2 regions of the Leucobacter sp. BZR 635 genome follow, and region 1 is predicted to be linked to the other one. Evidence: predicted binding sites of a transcription regulator. Region 1 holds the regulator's gene; the other holds the start of a gene.
What was found. The regulator HspR, encoded in region 1, represses chaperone genes until heat shock. The targets are predictions, from matches to a motif close to AAGTTGAGTCNNNNNGACTCAACTT.
Positions count from the first base shown of each region.

Region 2: ACI1US_RS11200 (ATP-dependent Clp protease ATP-binding subunit) is a predicted target of HspR. The motif match lies at 5,844-5,868, and genes of this name have one in related genera.

Region 1 covers NZ_JBLUNZ020000023.1:6,329-17,235, reverse strand. The annotation lists gene ACI1US_RS04050 (glutathione peroxidase) at 1-458, shown strand, start outside; gene ACI1US_RS04045 (ATP-dependent DNA helicase) at 463-1,761, opposite strand; gene ACI1US_RS04040 (MFS transporter) at 1,857-3,089, shown strand; gene ACI1US_RS04035 (MFS transporter) at 3,651-5,036, opposite strand; gene dnaK (molecular chaperone DnaK) at 5,407-7,254, shown strand; gene ACI1US_RS04025 (nucleotide exchange factor GrpE) at 7,257-7,883, shown strand; gene ACI1US_RS04020 (DnaJ C-terminal domain-containing protein) at 7,876-8,829, shown strand; gene ACI1US_RS04015 (heat shock protein transcriptional repressor HspR) at 8,859-9,278, shown strand; gene ACI1US_RS04010 (class I SAM-dependent methyltransferase) at 9,266-10,459, shown strand; gene ACI1US_RS04005 (histidine phosphatase family protein) at 10,501-10,907, shown strand, end outside.
Region 2 covers NZ_JBLUNZ020000053.1:31,628-42,534, forward strand. The annotation lists gene ACI1US_RS11165 (uroporphyrinogen-III synthase) at 108-890, shown strand; gene ACI1US_RS11170 (hypothetical protein) at 893-1,312, shown strand; gene ACI1US_RS11175 (nitroreductase family protein) at 1,369-1,944, opposite strand; gene ACI1US_RS11180 (LysR family transcriptional regulator ArgP) at 2,026-2,925, opposite strand; gene ACI1US_RS11185 (LysE/ArgO family amino acid transporter) at 3,065-3,628, shown strand; gene ACI1US_RS11190 (threonine aldolase family protein) at 3,871-4,917, opposite strand; gene ACI1US_RS11195 (AAA family ATPase) at 5,096-5,821, shown strand; gene ACI1US_RS11200 (ATP-dependent Clp protease ATP-binding subunit) at 5,926-8,103, shown strand; gene ACI1US_RS11205 (glycerophosphodiester phosphodiesterase) at 8,178-9,083, shown strand; gene ACI1US_RS11210 (aldo/keto reductase) at 9,127-10,098, shown strand; gene upp (uracil phosphoribosyltransferase) at 10,694-10,907, opposite strand, start outside.

The DNA.
Region 1 (10,907 bases):
GGAAGTTCGGCGATCTCGCTCCCGGCCCGGCGCTCGTCGTGAATGTCGCCTCGAAGTGCGGCTTCACTCCGCAGTACGCAGGCCTCGAGGCGCTCCACCAAGAGTTTGGCCCGAAGGGGCTGACGGTCCTCGGTATGCCGTGCAATCAGTTCCTCATGCAGGAGCCGGGCAGCAACGAGGAGATCGCAGAGTTCTGCTCGCTGAACTACGGCGTCACCTTCCCGCTGCTCGCGAAGGGCAAGGTGAACGGCCGTGGCGCAGCGCCACTGTTCAAAGAGCTGCGGCGCGGCAAGGACTGGTCGGGGGCTGCGGGCCTCGTGCGTTGGAACTTTGAGAAGTTCGTTGTCGAGGCAGACCCCGCAGACGGGAGCGCTCCACGGATCCGCCGCTTCCGCTCCTCGGTCGAGCCAGACGATCCGATGATTCGCGAGGCGATCGAGGACGCCCTGCGGCCGTAGCGAGTTACGCCGAAGAGCTCGACGGCACTGCAGCCTCCGGCCTGCGCTCCGAGAAGAAGCGCACGACATTGGGGTCGACGATCACGTCACGCGGCTGCAGGGGCCTGGCAAGGTAGAGGCCGTCGAGGGAGCGCACCCGGCTGAGCGCGACGTACGTCTGTCCGGCGCTGAATGCCCTGGGCCCGAGATCGATGTGCGCGGCGTCGTAGGTGTGCCCTTGTGACTTGTGGATCGTGACCGCCCAGGCGAGCCGCAGCGGGAATTGCTCGAACTCCGCGACGACCTCCTTTTCGAGCTTCTTCGTCTCGGCGTCGTAGCGGTAGCGGAACCGCTCCCACGTCGTCGGCTCGACCTCGTATTCCTCGTCGCCGACGTCCACCCAGACGGTGCCCTCGATCTTGGAGACGGTGCCGATGGTGCCGTTCACCCAGCGCCCGTCGGGGTCGTTGCGCAGGAACATGACCTGCGCACCCTGCTTGAGCTCGAGGACTTCGTCGGCGGGGTAGGTGTTTTCGCGGAACTCGCCCGTGATCTCGGCGGCGGCCTTCAGCGCGGATCCCTTGATCCCCGCGAGCCGCTCCGCGTTGATTCGGTTCACGGTCGCGTTCGTCGTGGCGAGCGTGATGACGTCGCGGGGTGCCTGCCTCGCGCCCGCGGAGTTGAGCTCGTTCGCCTGTGACTCGTCGACGACGCCGTAGCGCACGGCCCCCAGGATCTGTTTGAAGCGGTCGTCGCTCTGCCGGTGCACCTCGGTGAGTTCGATGACGTCGAGCGGATTCTCCTGCCACACCTTCGCGTCGAAGAACCAGAGCGAGCGGTAGGTGTCGTCGAAGTAGGCGCGCTCGTGCGGGTCGCGCGGCGGCACCGGCGGCAGCTGGAACGGGTCGCCGAACATGATGATCTGTGCGCCGCCGAACGGGTCGTGCCGCTTGCCGCGCGCGAGCCGAAGGGAGCGGTCGATCGCATCCATGAGATCCGCCGACACCATCGAGATCTCGTCGATGATGAGCGTGTCGATCGAGGCGAGCATCTTCTTGAGCTCGGCGGGCTGGTCGAGGTCGTGATCCGCGATGACGCCGGTGGGGAGGCGCAGCAGCGAGTGGATCGTCTGCCCGCCCACGTTCAGCGCCGCGACACCGGTGGGTGCGCAGACCGCAATGATCTTTGACGTCTTCCACGAGAGGTGGTTGAGGATCGTGGACTTGCCGGTTCCTGCCCGACCGGTCACGAAGATGTGTTCGCGCGTATGCTCGATGCGCTCGTAGACGGCGAGCTGTTGCGGGCTGAGATCTGGGCGAGACACTCGAATAGGCTACCCCGCAATGGGATACTAGTGCGGCGCCATCGCGCGCTGGCCCGATCTGGGCCGTATGAATGCCACGGAAGGCGGCCACCTCAGTGCCCCCACTCACCACGTTTCGGCGCAACCTTGCGCTGTTTGCGCTCGCCCTCGGCGGATTTGCGATCGGCACGACCGAGTTTGCGACGATGGGCGTGCTGCCTGAGATCGCTGCCGACCTGCTCCCCGGCTACGAGGCCGATCCGCAGCGCGTGATTGCGCAGGCGGGCACCCTCATCACGCTGTACGCGCTCGGCGTCGTCGTTGGTGCTCCCGTGTTCGCGGTGCTCGGGGCGCGGATGTCGCAGACCAAGCTTGCGCTCTGGCTGATCGTGCTGCTCGTCGCCGGAACCGTCGGCTCGGCGCTCGTGCCAGGCTTCGGGACTGTAGCCGTATTCCGCTTCATCTCAGGCCTCCCGCACGGAGCCTACTTCGGCGTTGCCTCCCTGCTTGCTGCGCGCCTGATGGGGCCGGGCAATATGGGGAAGGGGATCGCGCTCGCGATGAGCGGCCTCACCGTCGCGAATGTCATCGGGGTGCCGCTGTCGACCGTGCTCGGCCAGCAGCTCGGCTGGCGCTGGGTCTACGGACTTGTAGCGGTGCTCTTCATCGCGACGCTGCTTCTTGTCGCGCTCTATGTGCCGCGGTTCCCCGGCAGCCCCGAGCGAAGCCCGCTGCGCGAGCTCAGCGCCCTCGGCAGTGCGCGCGTGTGGATCATGGTCGCGACGCTCTCAATCGGCTTCGGTGGCTTCTTCGCCGTCTACTCCTATATTGCCGAGGTGACGACCCGCGAAGCCGGGCTCGGGGCCGGGATGGTGCCCTGGGTGATTGCGACGATGGGCATCGGCATGGTGCTCGGAAACATCCTCGGCGGGATCCTCACGGACCGCAGCCCGATCGGCACCGCGGTCTGGGGATTCGTACTGTTCATTGCGTCGTTCGTGCTCTATTCCCTGTTCGCTGCGCATCCGCTCGGACTCTTCATCTTCGCGTTCCTCGTGAGCTTTGCCTCGTCGGTGCTGCTGCCGACCCTGCAGGCGCGACTCATCCGCATGTCGAGTGAGGCGCGCCTGCTGGGAGCCGCCTTGAATCACGCCGCGGGCAATGTCGCGAACAGTCTCGGCGCATGGCTTGGTGGCCTCGTGATCGCTGGCGGCTTCGGCTACCTTGCGCCTGGCTGGCTCGGAGCGGCGCTCGCCGCGGCGGGGCTTGTGCTGCTTCTGGTGAGCCTCGCGGTGCAGCGCCGCGGCGGTGGCAAGAGCCTCGACACCGCGGGCATCCCGATCGCCTAACCGGCCCCTTCGCCTCGGGGCCGGTCCCCAAACCTCGGAGCCAGGCCTCAGGCCCCCGATTAATTCACCCCGACTCTTGTACGGCCCAAACAAGGCTCGGAGTAGATGAATCGGGTCGAGGAGGACTGTGGGGCAGCGCGGCACTGCCGGAACCACTGGAAGGCAACAACAAGTCCTGACAACAGCGTCTTGGGAGCTGCGCAAGCCACACGGACCGGGCGCGCCTGCTCTACATGGCAAGGGCGCGAAGCGCCCGCGGCGGCCGCAAGTACGAACGTCGGCACGAGGGTTCCGCTTCCGTGTTGAAGCGGTGTCGCTCAGGCCTGAGTGCTGCGGGGGCTCCCGCGTCCGGTGCGTAGCTGACGACGCCCGATTGCTCTGAGCGGTTCCCTGCGAGCCAAAGGTTCCCTGCGAAGCACGCCCACCCTAAATCGCGCTCACAAGACATGTCCTCAGCGAAATCATGAGCGATCTGCAGCAAAAAAGCCATGACCTCGCTGAGGTCATGGCTTTTGAGCGCTCATCATCGCTGAGGTCTACGCCGTCAACTGGGCAGAGCCGCTACACCGACGCGAGCTCAGGCTCGGAGGTGTCGGGCTTGCGCACAAACACGAGCGTGAGCAGCAGGCCGACAGCGACCACAATGATGAGCCCGAGGATGCCGTAGTGCGTCGCGCCAAACCAACCGATGAATGCGGCCCACAGCCACGGCGACATGAAGCTCATGACGCGGCCCGTCGTTGCATACAGTCCGAAAACTTCGCCCTGCATGCTCGCCGGAGTCATGTGAGTGAGCAGCGAACGACTCGACGCTTGCGCGGGGCCGACGGCCGCGGAAAGAACAAGGCCGCCGATCCAGAAGATCGCCTTGCCCTGCTCGCGGAAGAAGAAGATGAACAGGCCGCTGACGACGAGCGTGATCAACGAGAAGACGATGATTGCGCGAGGGCCGAACTTATCGTCGAGACGGCCGGCGATGATCGTCGAAACGCCCGCGACGAGGTTGAGCGCGACACCGAAGATCATGACCTCGGTCGCTGAGAAGCCGAACGACACGGCAGCGAGGATGCCGCCGAAGGCGAAGATCCCCGCGAGGCCGTCACGGTACACCGCGCTTGAGATCAAGAACCAGAAGGTTTGACGGTGGTTGCGGAAGAGCGAACCGAGGTCGCGCACGAGCACCGCGTAGCTGCGGAAGAAGCCGACGCGGGGTCGCTCGGTGCGGGCCGGCGGCTCCGGCACCCAGAGGACGAAGGGGATCGAGAAGACGATCGTCCAGACTGCGGCGCCGACGGCGATCAGGCGGTAGGCGAGCCCGTCGGAGACATCCATGCCGAACCAGTTGAGCTCGGTGAGCACAACCACAATGACGAGTGCGACGATCCCGCCGATGTACCCAAGACCCCAGCCGAGACCGCTCACGCGCCCCACAGTCTTCTTCGTTGAGACGTCGAAGAGCATCGCGTTGTAGCTCACGCCTGCGATCTCGCTCGCGACTGAGCCGAGGGCGACCGCGGCGGCACCGAACCAGAAGAACTGCGGGTCGGAGTAGACGAAGAACATCGCGAACTGAATCAGGGCGAGCAGTGCGGTACCGAGCACAACCCAGCGCTTCTTCGCGCCGCGTGCGTCCGCCTGCTGACCGAGTACCGGGGCGAGTAACAGGATGAAGAGGCCTGCCGCGAACGTCACCCAGCCGTAGTTTGCGGACAGCTCGGCGAGGCCTGTGCAGTAGGCGGTGCCTGAGTCTGCGGTCTGCGAACAGACGAGGTTGCCGTCGGCGTTCTGCGCCGCAATCTCGGGTGCGAGGAACGAATCGGAGACAAGGTACAGCGACACCCACACGAATGTGAGGATGACGGAGTTGAAGGGTTGCGTCGCCCAATCCCAGAGCGCCCAGGAGTTTACGGTGCGCTTCGATACGGGTACGTTCGTTGTCTCGCTCACAGCTTCAGGCTACAGGTATTGCGGAAAAACAATAGGGGGGTGTTCGGTTGCTGGCGGGTGAACGCGCTGGCGCTGTGCGGGGCCGCCGCCTGCCTTCCGACCCGTGTGATCTATTCCGACCCTTGTTGGGGCCGAGAAAGGGTCACCGAGGAAAAATCGGGGCAGTGAGGATCGGGCAGTGAGGATCGGGGATCGGGATCGGGAATCCTGAGAGTTGAGTGAACTTGACTCAAGTTTGCTGGATTCGACTTGACTCCCGAAACAGCTCCGGTAAACTTGAGCGCAGAAGGCTCAACTTGCCGAAAGCGCAAAGTGAGCCGCGCGAACTACCGGCGCACCAAGCCGGTCCCGTACAACGCAAGGAGAACATATGTCACGTGCAGTAGGTATTGACCTCGGCACCACCAACTCGGTCGTCGCCGTTCTCGAGGGTGGCGAGCCCACCGTCATCGCGAACGCCGAAGGCTTCCGCACTACCCCCTCGATCGTCGCGTTCACCAAGGACGGCGAGGTGCTCGTCGGCGAGACCGCAAAGCGCCAGGCAGTCACCAACGTTGACCGCACGCTCGCATCCGTTAAGCGCCACATGGGCACTGACTGGAAGAGCGACGAGATCGACGGCAAGAACTACACCGCGCAGGAGATCAGCGCGCGCACGCTCATGAAGCTCAAGCGCGACGCAGAGACCTACCTCGGCGATAAGGTCACCGACGCAGTCATCACCGTCCCCGCATACTTTAACGACGCAGAGCGTCAGGCAACGAAGGAGGCCGGTGAGATCGCGGGCCTCAACGTGCTCCGCATCATCAACGAGCCCACCGCTGCAGCTCTCGCGTACGGCCTCGACCGCGGCAAGGAAGACGAGCTCATCCTCGTATTCGACCTCGGCGGCGGTACGTTCGACGTCTCCCTCCTCGAGGTGGGCAAGGACGACGACTTCTCGACCATCCAGGTGCGTTCGACCTCGGGCGACAACCGCCTCGGCGGCGACGACTGGGACGAGCGCGTCGTGAAGTGGCTCAGCGAGCAGTTCAAGAACTCGACCGGCGTCGACGTCTCGAAGGACAAGATCGCACTCCAGCGCCTCAAGGAGGCAGCTGAGCAGGCAAAGAAGGAGCTCTCGAACTCGACGAGCACCCAGATCCAGCTCCCGTACCTCTCGCTCACCGAGAACGGCCCGGCAAACCTCGACGAGACGCTCACCCGCGCGAAGTTCGAGGAGCTCACGAAGGATCTGCTCGAGCGCACCCGCAAGCCGTTCGAGGATGTCATCAAGGAAGCCGGCGTGAAGGTTGGCGACATCGCCCACGTCGTGCTCGTTGGTGGATCGACCCGTATGCCCGCAGTCACCGAGCTCGTCAAGCAGCTCACCGGCGGCCGCGAGCCGAACAAGGGCGTCAACCCGGATGAGGTCGTCGCAGTCGGCGCAGCTCTCCAGGCAGGCGTGCTGAAGGGCGAGCGCAAGGACGTTCTGCTCATCGACGTGACCCCCCTGTCGCTCGGTATCGAGACCAAGGGCGGCATCATGACCAAGCTCATCGAGCGCAACACCGCGATCCCGACGAAGCGTTCGGAGACCTTCACGACGGCAGAGGACAACCAGCCGTCGGTTGCGATCCAGGTCTTCCAGGGCGAGCGCGAGTTCACCCGTGACAACAAGAACCTTGGAACGTTCGAGCTCACCGGTATCGCACCGGCCCCGCGTGGCGTGCCGCAGGTCGAGGTCACCTTCGACATCGATGCCAACGGCATTGTCCAGGTTTCGGCCAAGGACAAGGGCACCGGCACCGAGCAGACCATCACCATCTCCGGTGGTTCGACGCTCTCGAAGGACGACATCGAGCGCATGGTGCGCGAGGCTGAAGAGCACGCAGCAGACGACAAGAAGCGCCGCGAGGCAGCTGAGCAGCGTAACAACGCCGAGCAGCTCGCATACTCGGTCGAGAAGCTCATCACTGACAACGAGGACAAGCTCCCCGAAGACGTGAAGACCGAGGTCCAGGGCGATCTCGACGCGCTCAAGGCCGCGCTCGCGGGCGATGACGACGACGCGGTGAAGACCGCTGCTGACAAGCTCGGCGAAAGCCAGCAGAAGCTTGGCGAAGCCATCTACGCTCAGGCGCAGGAGGCCCCCGAGGCTGCAGCAGAGGGCACGGAGTCGAACGACGACGACGTGGTTGACGCAGAGGTTGTTGAAGACGACGAGGAGCAGAAGTAACCATGGCGAACGAGGAACATCTGGGCGACGACCAGCCGGCGGGCGATGTTCCGGCGGGCGAATCCTCGCAGGCCAGCGGGGCGGAGGGTCACTCCTCCGCCCCCGGGCCCGAGGGCGCTGATCTCACGGTAGACGACATCTTGGGTGCCGAGCAGACCGAGGCGGCCGCGGGAGCGGACGCCGAGGCTGGCACCGAAGGTGCCGCTGACGAAGAGAATCCGTACCTGGAGGATCTCCGCCGGCTCACCGCGGAGTACGCGAACTATCGCAAGCGCACCGAAGCAAACGTCGAACTCGATAAGCAGCGCGCGAAGGCCTCGGTCGTCATGCAGCTGCTGCCCGTGCTCGACGACCTCGACCGTGCCGAACAGCACGGTGATCTCGAGGAGGGCAGCGCGTTCACCACGATCGCGCAGAAGCTCCGCGCGAGCCTTGAACGGCTCGGCGTCGAGAGCTTCGGCGAAAAGGGCGAACTGTTTGACCCGCAGGTGCATGAAGCGATTGCTCAGGTGCCGGTTCCCGGCACCGAGCAGCACACTGTGCTTGACGTAGTCGAGCGGGGCTATCGCATCGGAGATGTTGAACTGCGCCCCGCCAAGGTAGCGGTGGCGGTGGGAGCAGATGGCTAGTCAGGACTGGTTAGACAAAGACTTCTACCGCACTCTCGGCATCTCCAAGGATGCCGACGAGGGCGAGCTGAAGAAGGTCTATCGCAAGCTCGCCCGCAAGTATCACCCGGATTCAAACCCGGGCGATGCTGCGGCCGAGGCGAAGTTCAAGGAGATCAGCGAGGCATACTCGGTGCTCTCTGACAAAGAACAGCGCGCGGAGTACGACCAGATACGTGCGATGGGTGCCGGCGGTGCCCGTTTCACCTCCGGTGGTCAGGGCGGCCAGGGCTTCGAAGACGTCTTCGGCGGAATGTTCGGCGGCGGCCACGGCGGCAGGAACACGCAGTACGGGTTCCAGCAGGGTGGCGGCTACGACGACATCTTCAACATGTTTGGAGGCGGCGCCCGTGGCCCACAAAAGGGTCGCGATGTGAACGCCACCACGACGATCGACTTCGAGACTGCGGTGAGCGGCGATACCGTCACACTGCAGACCTCGAACGGCAACGTCAAGGTGAAGATTCCCGCTGGGGTGTCCGACGGCCAGAAGATCCGTCTTCGTGGCAAGGGAGAGCCGGGCCAGGGCGGCACGCCCGCCGGTGACCTCATGCTCACGGTGACGGTGCGCAAGCACCCGGTGTTCGAGCGAGACGGGCTGAACATCAAGCTCAAGCTGCCGGTGACCTTCACAGAAGCAACCCTCGGCGCTACCGTTGAAGTACCGACGCTCGGAGGCGAGACCGTTCGCCTGCGGGTGCAGCCCGGGACTCCGAGCGGTCGCGTGCTGCGGGTCAAGGGTCGCGGCGTGAAGACCTCGAAGGGCACGGGAGACCTGCTCGCTGAGGTACAGGTCGCCGTTCCCAGCCACCTGAGCGAGGAAGCGCGCGAGGCGCTCGAGGCGTTCCAGGCAGTTGAACCGCAGGAGAACCCGCGGGACGACCTGTTCGCCAGGGCGCGAGCGTAATACCAACAACACACGGAGAGGGAAGGACGATGGCACCAGTGCAGATGGACAGGTTTACCCCTGTATTTGCGATCGCTGCCGCGTCTGAACTCGCCGAGATGCATCCGCAGACGCTGCGGCAGTACGACCGAATTGGGCTCGTAGTGCCGCAGCGTACGAGCGGAAATACCAGGCGGTACTCGCTCTACGACGTGCATCGGTTGCGTGAGGTTGCGAGGCTCTCGGCCGAGGGCTTGAGCCTCGAGGGGATCCGCCGGGTGCTGACGCTTGAGGATCGGGTACGCGAGCTCGAAGAGCAGGTGCACGAGCTTGAGCGTGCCCTGTCAGACGAGATGCTGAAGCGCCCCGAGCGGCGCGTGTTTGCCGCCGGTGCCGGGGGCGAGGTCGTGACGCTTCGCCGCGGCACGCGCGTGCGCCGCAACGCTGAGGTCGTGGTGTGGAAACCGTAGCCGCGAGGCTCGAGGAGTTCTGTTCCGCGCTCAGCCGTGATCCCGACTTCGATGCGCCCGAGCTCCAAGCGTTTGACACCGCAGACCTGTTGATCCTCACGACTGCGGCTGAGCGGATCCGCGAGGCGCGACCGGGCTCGATCGCCGTCATTGGCGACCGGCACGGTGCGCTCACCCTGGGGGCTGCGGGCCCGCTAGGGGCTGCAGGGGTGCGCTCATACCAGGATCCTCTGCTCGCAGAGCGCGCGCTCGCTCAGAACGCGGCCAGGCTCGACCTCGCGGATCGGTATGTAGCCGCGCAGCTCGGCCCGGAACTGCTTGAGGGCGCAGAGACCGTGCTCGTGCAGCTGCCGCGCGGGCTCGACGCGCTCGACGAGATCGCGTGGAAGATCGCGCGATATGCGCACCCCGACGTGCGCGTCTTCGCCGGCGGCCGTGTGAAACACATGACGCGTGCCCAGAACGACGTGTTTGCTCGCTACTTCGGTGAGATCAGCGCGGGCCTCGGCTGGCGCAAGTCTCGTGTGGTGCAGGCCGCGAAGCCGCTGCCGCTGCCCGCGGGGGCCGAACCGCCGTTCCCCAAGTGGGGATCGGATCGCGAGCTCAGTTTCGGGCTCGCGGCGTTTGGCGCGACCTTCGGCGGCGTCAAGCTCGACCACGGCAGTCGGCTCCTGTTGCAGACCCTCGCCGCGGACGCAGCTGGCGAGCCGCGAATGGGCGCATGGCAGGAGCAGGTGCGCCCCGAGCGGGTCTTCGATTTGGGCTGCGGGAACGGAGTGCTCGCCGTGTCTGCCGCGCTCGCGCTCCCGCGGGCAAGTGTGATCGCCAGCGACCAGTCAGATGCCGCGGTACGGTCGACACGGCTCACCGCGGAAGCGGCGGGGGTCGCCGAGCGCATCGCGATCCACCGCGCAGACGGTGCGGAAGCGGTGCCCGACGCGTGGGCGGATCTCGTGCTTCTCAACCCGCCTTTTCATACCGGCTCAACTGTGCATGCAGGGGTTGCTCACAGGCTCATTCGGGACGTCGCCCGCGTGCTGCCACCGGGCGGTGAGCTCAGGATCGTGTTCAATTCGCACCTCGCCTACCGGCCCCTCCTTACCCAGGCCATTGGGCAAGTGCGCCAGCTTGCACGCGACGCGACATTCACGGTGCTCGCCGTCACGAAGCGCTCACACTAAAGGCACCGAACTCTCAGGCGGGCGAAGCTTAGAATAAGGGTGTGAGCGATAAACTCTTGCACTTGGTGCGCCACGGGGAGGTCCATAACCCCGATCTCGTCTTGTACGGCAGAATCCCCGGGTTCCGTCTGTCTGAGCGCGGCCACGCGATGGCTGAGGCCGCGGCTCTTGAACTGGCTGGCAGCGACCGGAAGGTTGCGGCCCTGTACGCATCACCGCTCGAGCGTGCCCAGCAGTCCGCGAAGCCGATTGCGAGCGCGTTCGCACTCGAGATCCAAACCGAGGATCGCATCATCGAGCCCACCAACTTTTTCGAGGGCAAGAAGAACTCCGGCCCAGACGCCGCGTTCAAGAACCCCCGCTACTGGTACAAGTTCATGAACCCGTTCCGCCCGAGCTGGGGTGAGCCGTATCGGCAGATTGCGGCTCGCATGCGCGCTGCAATGAA
Region 2 (10,907 bases), on a different contig from region 1:
TTGACCTGCGCAGAGCGAGAATAGGTGAACACGCGGCTCCGAGCGGGCCGTATCTTTAAGAAGTCGCCGTTGGGCGGCTCTTGTTCGTTTCGAGTGATGTGGGGTGTATGTCGGATCAGGCTAAGCTGCTCGGCGGCCTCCGTGTGCTTGTTCCGCGCGGTGGGATTTGGGGAGACCTCGTCTCGCAGGCGCTGCGTGACCGGGGTGCCCAGACAGTAATCGCGCCACTCGTGGATTTTTCGCACACCAGCGAGGAAGACAAGCTTGTCGACGCACTGAAAGCCCTTGCCTCTGGCGAGTTCGACTGGATGACTGCGACGAGCGCCACGGTAGCTGACGTGCTCAAGCACCACAGCGCAGAGTTTCACGAGCGTACGAAGGTCGCGATCGTCGGAGAAGCTACGGCGGTCGCGTTTCGCGAAGCCGGATACCCGGTGACGCTTACCCCCGACGAAGACAACAACACCACCTTTCAGCTACTGAAGGAGTGGACGGAGATCGACTCGGGCGAGGTATTGCGTGTCCTCACGCTCCGCTCAGATGTGGCGACTCCCGTGCTCACGACGGGTCTGATCGAGCGGGGCCACAACGTCACCCAGGTGCTTGCATTCCGCACGATCGGGGTGCCCGCATCGGTGCACATTCGCGAGGACATCGACTCGGGGCGCATTAACGCGATCCTCGTAGCCTCCCCGAAGATTGCTGAAGAAGTGCGCAAGCAGTTCCCGCAGCTCCCCGCAGACACGCTTGTCGTCTGTGTGGGCGAGAACACGCTCGGTTCCGCGGAGCAGCTTGAGCTCGCCGTGAACGGGGCCGATCGCCAGGCAGAGGTCGACGCGATTGTTGAGGCCGTCGAGTCAGCCATCGACCACAGCGACATGCTGGACTGATCATGGCGCGGATTGAGGTGCACGCAGACCGGATGGTCATTCGCCTGACCGCGGCAGAGAAAGCCGTCACGCTGCGGCGGCGCGATATCGTACTCGACCGTGCGGCAATTCGATCAGCGATGATCACCGAGGACCCGTGGGTGTGGATCCGCGGGATCCGCTCACCCGGTGCACTCCTGCCGCGCGGCCTGGCCTACGGCACCTGGCGTACACGCGGCGGGCGCGACTTCGTGCTCGCGCGCAGGGGTCGCGAGGCTGTGGTGATTGACCTTGACGTGCCAGAGAACGCGGATGAGAACCGAGGCTGGGTCGGAGAGTTCGACACGTTCTCCCGGGTGATCCTCTCTACGGTGCACGCCGCCGAGCTCGTGCGTGCGCTGCGCCTTGACGGTGCCGCGTTCGAGGCGGAAACCGACGCCTAGCGCGTGCGCACGCGCCGCCCGTGTGCCGGGACGACGCGTGCGAGCCGCAGCGCAGGCTAGTCGTTGACGAGAATGAGCTCGTCGACGCTGAGGCGTGAGCGCGGTGCCAGCTCGCGCTCCTTGAGTGGCTCAGCCAGCTGCTCGGGAACGCCAAGCTTGCCGATGGTCATCACGGAGACCGGCAGGAGGTCCTTGCCGAGCCCGAACGACTCCTTGATCTGAGCGCCATCAAAGCCGCCCATCTGGTGCACGTAGAGGCCCTCGCTATGCGCCTGCACCGACAGGTGCGCGACTGCCTGCCCGAGGTCGTACTCGGCCCAGCGCTGCGGCTCGCCGGTCGCGGTCTCGACCGCGGCGAGGTTCACAACGAGGGCGGAAGCTGATCCTGCCCACTGCGCGTTGAAGCCAGCAAGCGTCGCCTCGATCTTGCGGAACGACTCGCTGCCACGGCGGGCGACGATGAAGCGCCAGGGCTGCGTGTTGCTCGCGCTCGGTGACCAGCGAGCTGCCTCAAACGCGCCGAGCAGGGCGTTCTCGGGGAGAGCGTGATCTGTATCAAAGGCCCGCGGGCTCCACCGCTCAATGAGCGTGCTGAGAATGGGGGTGCTGGTCGTTGCGTGCTTCGCAGACATGAATCTCCTGGATGAAACGAAAATCGGGGGCGAGCGCCCCGCCAAGAGGGTGGAACGCGCGTCACGCGCGCCGTATTCCAGCTAGCTGAAATCGAGCGCGTCCGAGGCTGCAGCCGCGATGATTTCGGAGAGGGTGTCGAGCACGGGCGAGTGCAGATTCCAGCGCTGCCAGTAGAGCGGAAGCGCGAGGGAATTACCCGGTGTGATCTCGACGAGTGTGCCGCCAGCGAGAGGCGTCGCGCACTGGACTGCAGGGACCATGCCCCAGCCCATCCCGAGTTCGATTGCCGTCACAAACTCGGCCGAGGACGGTATGAAGTGCCTGGGCGGGTTGCTCGGCGGCAGCGGGGCACCTGCGTACTCGCGGAGAAAGCGATCCTGGAACATGTCGTGGCGATCGAAATCGATGCGGGGCGCCGCCGCGAGTGCACCCGGCGTCGGCCCGTCAGGCAAGTGGGCTCGAACGAAGGCAGGCGAGGCGACCGCGTGGTAGCGGTCGACCCCGACGCGGGTGGAGACGCAGCCTGGCACGGCCTCCTCAGTCGCGGTGAGCGCCGCCATTGCCTCGCCGCTGCGTAGTTTGACGGTTGAGACGGTCTCGTCGGCCCTGAGTACCTCAAAGCGCGCCCCGGTCGCGGTCGCCGCGCGCGCGAGTGCCGGGACGAACCAGGTGGCGAGGGAATCGGCGTTGATGACGAGTCGCACAAGCGCGCCCTGCGTGCTGCCCTGACCGAGCTCGGACGAGGCATCGTCAATGATCCTGGCGATTTGTCTCGCCGCCCGCAGCACGGTGGCACCAGTCGCCGTCACGGCCACCGGGCGGCTGCGGGTGAGCAGCACGGAACCGGTGCGTTCCTCCATGCTGCGGATTCGTTGGCTGACGGCTGAGGGCGAGACATGGAGCAGGCGTGCGGCGCCCTCAAGCGAGCCTTCGTCGACGACGGCGGCGAAGGTTCGCAGGTGTTCGAGGGGGAGATCCACGTTCCCATCTTAAGCAGAGCTAATGGGGCTTGAGAAAGTTTCGTGACGCTGAAGTAGCGGGTCGGCCACGTCAACCCGTAACGTCGACTCCGTGATCCTCCCTTTTTTCGTCGGTATTGGTAGCGGCCTGTCCCTCATCATGGCGATTGGTGCCCAGAACGCATTCGTACTGCGACAGGGGATTCGGCGCGAGCATGTGCTGCCGGTCGTACTCATTTGCGGGCTCACCGACGCGCTGCTTGAGACCCTCGGGGTTGCCGGTATCGGGCTCGTCATCGAGCGTGCGCCGGTGCTGCTCGAGGTGGTGCGCTGGGGCGGTGTGGCGTTTCTTGTCTGGTACGCCTGGTCTGCTGGGCGGCGCGCGCTGCGGCCCGACGTGCTGGTGGCCGCGGAGGGGGGTGAGCCTCGCCCCCTCAAGAGTGTCGTGCTCGCCTGCCTCGCGATCACCTATCTCAACCCGCACGTGTACCTCGACACGATGGTGCTCATGGGATCGATCGGAAACGCGCAGGGCGACCCCGCGCGCTGGTGGTTCGCGGCAGGCGGCGCGCTCGCGAGCATCGGCTGGTTCTTCGTACTCGGGTATGGGGCGCGTGCGCTCACGCGGTTCTTTGCGACGCCGCGCTCCTGGCAGATCCTCGACGGCGTAGTTGCCGCGGTGATGCTCGTGATCGCGGCACGCCTCGCCTTCGGCGGCATCTAGCGCGGCCTGCCTTTGGCAGCACAGAGCGCGGCCTGCCGGCTCACCCCGCTCGCCCCACCACCCCCGTTTAATCTAGTCCGACCCTTATTTGCCCCACAGAAGGGTCGGAAAGGATTATTGGGGGGAGTGGGAGCTGAGCCAGGGGGAGTGCCGGGAGAGGCGCGCATCCCGAAGGCGGGTGTGCCGCCCGCTGCGCCGCCCGCTGCGCCGCCCGCTGCTTCACGCGCTGCGCTACCCGCCGGCTAGCCGCGGATCAGCGCGAGCAGCTCATCCACGTCGGCCTCCGTCGTGTCGAACGCACACATCAACCGATAGAGCCCGGGCCTGGTAGGCCACGCCCCGAAAGCGAATTGATCCTGCGCGCGGCGCGCGACCTCTTCGGGCAACTCGACAAATACCGCGTTCGACTCCACGGGAAACGCAATCCTGACCGCCGGATCCTCAACCGCGCGAAGCCCCGCCGCGAGCCGGGCCGCCATCGCGTTCGCATGCTGCGCGGTCCTCAGCCAGAGATCCCCGCCATAGAGCGCATTGAGCTGCGCAGACGCGAAACGCATCTTCGAGGCGAGCTGCAGATTGATCTTGCGCAGATATTCAATCCCGGGGGTAGCGTCGGGCCGCAGTACGACCACCGCCTCAGCGCCGAGGGCCCCACTCTTCGTCGCCCCCAGGCTGAGGATGTCGGCACCCGCCTCGCTCGAGATCGCCGCGAGGCTCGTCCCCAGGTGTGTAGCCGCGCCGCCGAGGCGAGATCCATCGATGTGCAGCAGCATGCCGCGCTCGTGGGCGTGCTCGGCGAGCGCGCGAATTTCCGCCGGCGTGTAGCAGGTGCCAAGCTCAGTCGTCTGCGAGATCGTCACCGCGAGAGGCTGGGCGCGGTGCTTGCTGCCCCATCCCCACGCCTCGCGCTCTACGAGCTCGGGCGTGAGCTTGCCGTCGGGGGTGTCGACAGCGAGCAACTTCAGGCCACCCGTCTTCTCGGGGGCCCCGGTCTCGTCGGTGTTCACGTGCGCGGTCGCCGCGCAGATCACGGCTCCCCAACGCGGCAGCGCGGCCTGGAGCGCGAGCACATTCGCGCCGGATCCGTTGAACACCGGGAAGGCCACAGCCTCGTCGCCGAAGATGCGGCGTGCCGTTGCCTGGAACTCGAGCGTCCACGGGTCGCCCCCGTACGCAACCGTGTGCCCGATGTTTGCAGCAGCGAGCGCCGCAAAGATTTCGGGGTGGATCCCTGCCCAGTTATCTGAGGCGAAGGCGTGCGGGTGGGCAGCAGCGTTGTTCTCGGTCACCGTTTCAGCCTAGACCTCCTCGTGGGCACGGAGGAGTGCCCTGGCCGCGGTGGTTGTCGAATCGGGATCCCTCCGCGCTCACTCACGCGACGCCGATGTCAGTGTCGCAAGGTATCGTCAAGCCGAGGCCGAGTTCGGCCGATGGCCGGTTCACGAGGATGGTGCGGGAGGTGCCCGGATGAAGCTCAGTGTGCTGCCGCTGCGGTGGGTGGAAGAGGATCCGGAAGCGCCGGCCGACCGCAGCGCCTGGTTCGCGCAGATCCCCGCGGTGCGACAGCTGCTCGAGGGGCGGCTCGAGTTCGGGTCGATCACGGTGTTCGTGGGCGAGAACGGCGCGGGCAAATCGACAATCGTCGAGGCGATCGCGGCGGCCTACGGGTTGAACCCCGAGGGCGGCACCCACAATGCGCGGCACTCGACCCTGGTGAGCGAGTCGCCCCTCGACGGGCACCTGCAGCTTGCGCGCGGTGCCGGATCCTCTCGCAAGGGCGTGTTCTTGCGCGCCGAAACGATGCACGGGCATTTTGGGTACCTCGAGGAGATAGAGAACGCTCCTCCGGGCGTAGCCGGGCAGTACAACTACCAGAGCCATGGGGAGTCGTTTCTTGACTTTATCGAGTCGCGCGCCCGCATCCGGGGCCTCTGGGTGTTTGACGAGCCAGAATCGGCGCTGTCGTTCATGAGTTCACTCAGGCTGCTTGCGCATATGAGCGCGCTCGCCGCAGCCGGGTCGCAGGTGATCCTGTCGACGCACTCGCCGATCCTCGCCGCCGTTCCCGGTGCCGATATCTACGAGCTCGGTGAGTGGGGAATGCGCAGGAGCTCGTACGAGGAGCTGGAGATGGTCGACAATTGGCGGCGCTTCATGGACGCACCCGAGCGATACCTGCGGCACCTGGAGTAGCGCAATTGCGGGTTTCGTTCTAAACTTGAGTCACATGCACTCAAGTTTGTGATTCGGTGTCAACGCCACCGAATCGCACAGCCCGCTCATCACGAAAGGACATCATGCAGGCAAATTGGCAGCCCGCCGAAGGCGAAGGTAAAGAAAGCGCCCTTGAACAGTTCGGCGTGAACCTCACTGAGGTCGCCCGTTCGGGCAAGCTCGATCCGGTGATCGGGCGCGATAGCGAGATCCGCCGCGTGAGCCAGGTGCTCACCCGTCGCACGAAGAACAACCCCGTGCTCATCGGCGAGCCCGGCGTCGGTAAGACCGCCGTCGTCGAAGGCCTCGCCCAGCGCATCGTCGCGGGCGACGTTGCCGAGTCACTCAAGGGCAAGGAACTCATCTCACTCGACATTTCCGCGCTGATCGCGGGCGCGAAGTATCGCGGCGAGTTCGAGGAGCGCATGAAGGCGGTGCTCGCGGAGATCAAGGAGTCTGACGGTGAGATCATCACCTTCATTGACGAGTTGCACACGCTCATGGGCGCAGGCGGTGGTGAGTCCTCGGTCGCGGCCTCGCAGATGCTCAAGCCGATGCTCGCTCGCGGCGAGCTCCGTCTCATCGGCGCGACCACGCTCGACGAGTACCGCGAGTACATCGAGAAAGATGCCGCGCTCGAACGTCGCTTCCAGCAGGTGTACGTCGGTGAGCCGTCGGTTGAAGACACTGTGGGGATTCTCCGCGGACTCAAGGAACGCTACGAAGCGCACCACAAGGTGACAATCGCCGACTCAGCCCTGATTGCTGCTGCCTCGCTGTCGAATCGCTACATCACTGCGCGGCAGCTTCCCGACAAAGCAATTGACCTCATCGACGAGGCCGCGAGCCGTCTCCGTATGGAAATCGACTCGGCTCCGCTCGAGATCGATGAGCTGCGCCGCGCGGTCGACAGGCTAAAGCTCGAGGAACTCGCGCTGAAGAAGGAGAAAGACGAGGCCTCGAAGGAACGCCTCGCGAAGCTGCGCGAGGACCTCGCCGAGAAGCAGACCGAGCTCGCCGGGCTCGAAGCGCGGTGGGAGAAGGAGCGCGCGACGCTCAACCGCGTAGGCGCACTCCGCGAGAAGCTCGACCAGACGCGCATGGATGCCGAGCGCGCGCAGCGCGAGGGCAACCTCGAGCGCGCCTCGAAGCTGCTGTACGGGGAGATCCCCGTCATCGAGAAAGAGCTCGCCGAGGCAGAGAGCGCGGAGCAGCAGAGTGCTGAGAGCCCCGACGGCGAGCCCCGCATGGTGAACGACCAGGTCACTGATGAAGACATCGCCGGAGTGGTCGCGGCCTGGACGGGGATCCCCGTCGGCAGGCTCATGCAGGGCGAAACCGAGAAGCTGCTCGCGCTCGAACGTGAGCTCGGGAAGCGCGTCGTGGGCCAGGAGGAGGCGGCGCGGGCCGTCGCGGACGCCGTGCGGCGCACTCGGGCGGGGATCGCGGATCCGAACCGCCCGACCGGCTCCTTCCTCTTCCTCGGACCAACAGGGGTCGGCAAAACGGAGCTCGCGAAGGCACTCGCCGAGTTCCTCTTCGACGACGAGCACGCGATGGTGCGCATCGACATGAGCGAGTACGGCGAGAAGCACTCGGTCTCGCGGCTCGTAGGTGCGCCTCCCGGGTACGTCGGCTACGAGCAGGGCGGGCAGCTCACGGAGGCCGTGCGGCGTAGGCCGTACTCGGTCGTGCTGCTTGACGAGGTCGAAAAGGCACACCCCGAGGTGTTCGACGTGCTGCTGCAAGTGCTCGACGACGGCCGCCTCACCGATGGGCAGGGGCGCACGGTTGACTTCCGCAACACGATCCTCATCCTCACCTCGAACCTTGGTAGCCAGTATCTTGTCGACCCCGACATGGAGTGGCCCGCGAAGGTGTCTGCCGTGCAGGAGACCGTGCGGCGGGCATTCAAGCCCGAGTTTGTGAACAGGCTCGACGAGATGGTGATCTTCCACCCGCTCTCTGTCGACGCGCTCGCGCAGATCGTCGAGATCTCCATCGATCGGCTGCAGGCGCGGCTCGCGGAGCGCAGGCTCACGCTCGCTGTCACCCCAGAGGCGCGTGCCTGGCTTGCGCAGCGCGGCTACGACCCGATCTACGGCGCGCGTCCGCTGCGCCGCCTCATGCAGCGCGAGATCGACGACCGGCTTGCGCGCGGTATTCTCGGTGGCGAGATCCGCGACGGCGACGTCGCCCGGATCGACGTGGCACCCGGTGGGGAGGAGCTCGCGCTGCTGCCTGCCACGCCGATCCAATAATTATCACAAAACGGTAACGCAGTCAGATAGGGTGAGGGGCACCGCGCGAAGTTGCGCGGAGTGAGGAGCCCCCTATGCATCGCATTTCACGCACTCAGGCAGTGCCCCTCCCCAACCATCGAGGCCGACTCGCGCTCTACGCTGCGTTCTTCGTGCTCGCCCTCATCGCCAGCATTGGCTCGAACCCCTACGCCGCGAACGCGAGTGTCCTCCAGCTGCACGGCGCCCTCAGCCGAGTCGAGAGCTTCGGCATCATCTCGCACCGGGGTGCCGCGGCCCTCGCCCCCGAAAACACGCTCGCCGCGATGCGCCTCGCATTCGACCAGGGCGTCGACTTTGTCGAGGCCGACATGCATCTCACGGCGGACGGGGTGCCGGTACTCATGCATGATTCAACGCTCGACCGCACGACTAACGGCACGGGCGAGGTATCCGCGTACTCGCTCGAACAGATCAGGCGTCTCGACGCTGGCTCGTGGTTTGGGCCGGAGTTCGCGGGCGAGCCGGTACCGACCCTCGAAGAATTTCTTAACGAGCTCGCGCCGACGAACAGTCGTGCACTGATCGAGCTCAAGGGGGAGTGGCACGACGAGCAGATCGCGGGGGCGGTCAAGATGCTGGGCGAGCGGTACCTGGTGGATCGCGTCGCCTTCGAATCATTCGAGCTCGCCAACCTCGAACGGCTCGCGATCCTCGCCCCCGAGTACGCGCGGGTGATGCTCACCCGCGATTGGAATCGCGCGACGCTCGAAACCGCCGCCGAACTCAAGGTGTCGGCGATCGGTGCTCGCAACCAGGTCTTCGAGCGCGACTTCGGGCTGGTAGCGGACGCCCGCGTGCTCGGCATCGGAACCATGGTCTACACGCTGAACACCGAGAAGCAGTGGGCGAAGGCCCGCTCGTACGGAATCGACCTCGTCATCACCGATGACCCGGTATCGCTCGCGGCGTGGCGTGGAGATCCCAGCGGCGAGGTGTAGCGTCGAAACGGGTGCGCCTCGGCACCGTTGACGAAGGAGTTACATGTCGAACAGGGTTCAGATCGGTCGAAGCGAACTGGCAGTAGCGCCGCTCTCGCTTGGGGCAAATGTGTTTGGCTGGACGGCTGACCGCGACACCTCGTTTGCGGTGCTCGATGGCTTCGTGGCGGGTGGCGGTGACTTTGTGGACACGGCCGACGGCTACTCGGCGTGGGTGCCGGGAAACTCAGGCGGCGACTCCGAGAAGATCATCGGCGAGTGGTTGACGGCGCGCGGATCCCGCGACGCCGTCACGATCGCAACGAAGGTGTCGACCCATCCAGACTTTCCGGGTCTTGCCGCGGAGAACGTGCGCACCGCCGCCGACGCCTCGCTCGCCCGACTGCAGACCGACAGGATCGACCTCTACTACGCCCATTTCGATGACGCGGAGACCCCGCTCGCTGAGACGGTCGCGGCCTTCTCTGATCTCGTGGATGCAGGCAAGATCCGCGCGATCGGCGTCTCGAACTACACCGCCGAACGCGTCGCAGAGTGGTTTCAGATCGCTCGTGAGGGCGGATACCACCTGCCCGTCGCACTGCAGCCGCACTACAACCTCATGGAGCGCGGCTTTGAAGTGAACGGGTTGCGGGCGGTCGCGGAGGCCGAGGAGCTCTCGGTGTTTCCCTACTTTGGGCTCGCGAAGGGCTTTCTCGCGGGCAAATACCGTGACGAGGCTGCGGCCCAGGCCGAGGGTGCCAGCCCGCGTGCGGGTCAGGCGATCGGCTACCTCGACGATCGGGGGCGCCGTGTGCTCGCAGCGCTCGATGCCGTGGCTGTAGAGCACGGCGCCCAGGTCGTGAGCGTGGCGCTCGCGTGGCTGCGGCTGCAGCCGACGGTCGGCGCGCCGATCGCGAGCGCGCGCTCCACGGAACAGCTCCCGGCGCTGCTCGCATCGATGGAGCCCGACCTGTCTCCTGCGGAGCTCGCCTCCCTCACCGAGGCCGCTGGCGTGCCCAGCAGGGTCGAGTAACGCCCGGCAGCGCTCGGCTCGGTACGGCTCGGTACGGCTCGGTCCGGCCCCGCCGCATCTCAACAGCCCCGTTTTATCTAGTCCGACCCTTGCGCAGCGTGGGTTCGGGTCGGAATAGATGAAACGGGGGCTTCAAGCCTTGAATCGTGTCGGCGTTCCGGGTGGTTGCACGGTGCGCGGCTGCCGCGGGCGCTTCGCGCCCTTGCTGTTCACGCAGCCGGGCCCGGGATGAACACATTCCGAAGCTCCTGCGGTCGGTCACGTGCCGCGGTCGCAAAGGCCTCGCCGAGGATGCTCACTGCGCGTGCACACGCCACAGCCCTGTGCGGCTCTCCCAGCTCGGCACCCCTCCCCTGAACCCCTGAACGTCGAAAACATATCGTGTCAGCGAGATCGGGTGACTTCCACGGTTGAACGTATGTCAGCTCGCGGAGGAGGTATCTACTGGCGAGAATGGGCGCGGGAGCGGGTGTCTCGCACGCGCGAAGGTACCCACCGTCGCAGCGTCAGGGAATCCAGCGCTGCAGCGTGAGCGGCCCAGCAGCACCGAACGTCCAGCAGCACTGAGCGGCTCAGCAGCACCGAACGCTCAGGCTTAGGCCGTGCCGTACAGGCGGTCGCCCGCGTCGCCGAGGCCCGGCACAATGTAGGCCTGCTCGTCGAGTCCCTCGTCGAGCGCGCCGAGCACGAGCGTCACGTTGCGGTCGCCCGCGGCCTTCTTCATGAGCTCAACGCCCTCGGGCGTGCCCAGGATGCAGATCGCGGTGATGTCGTCCGCACCGCGCTCGAACAGGAAGTCGATAGCGGCG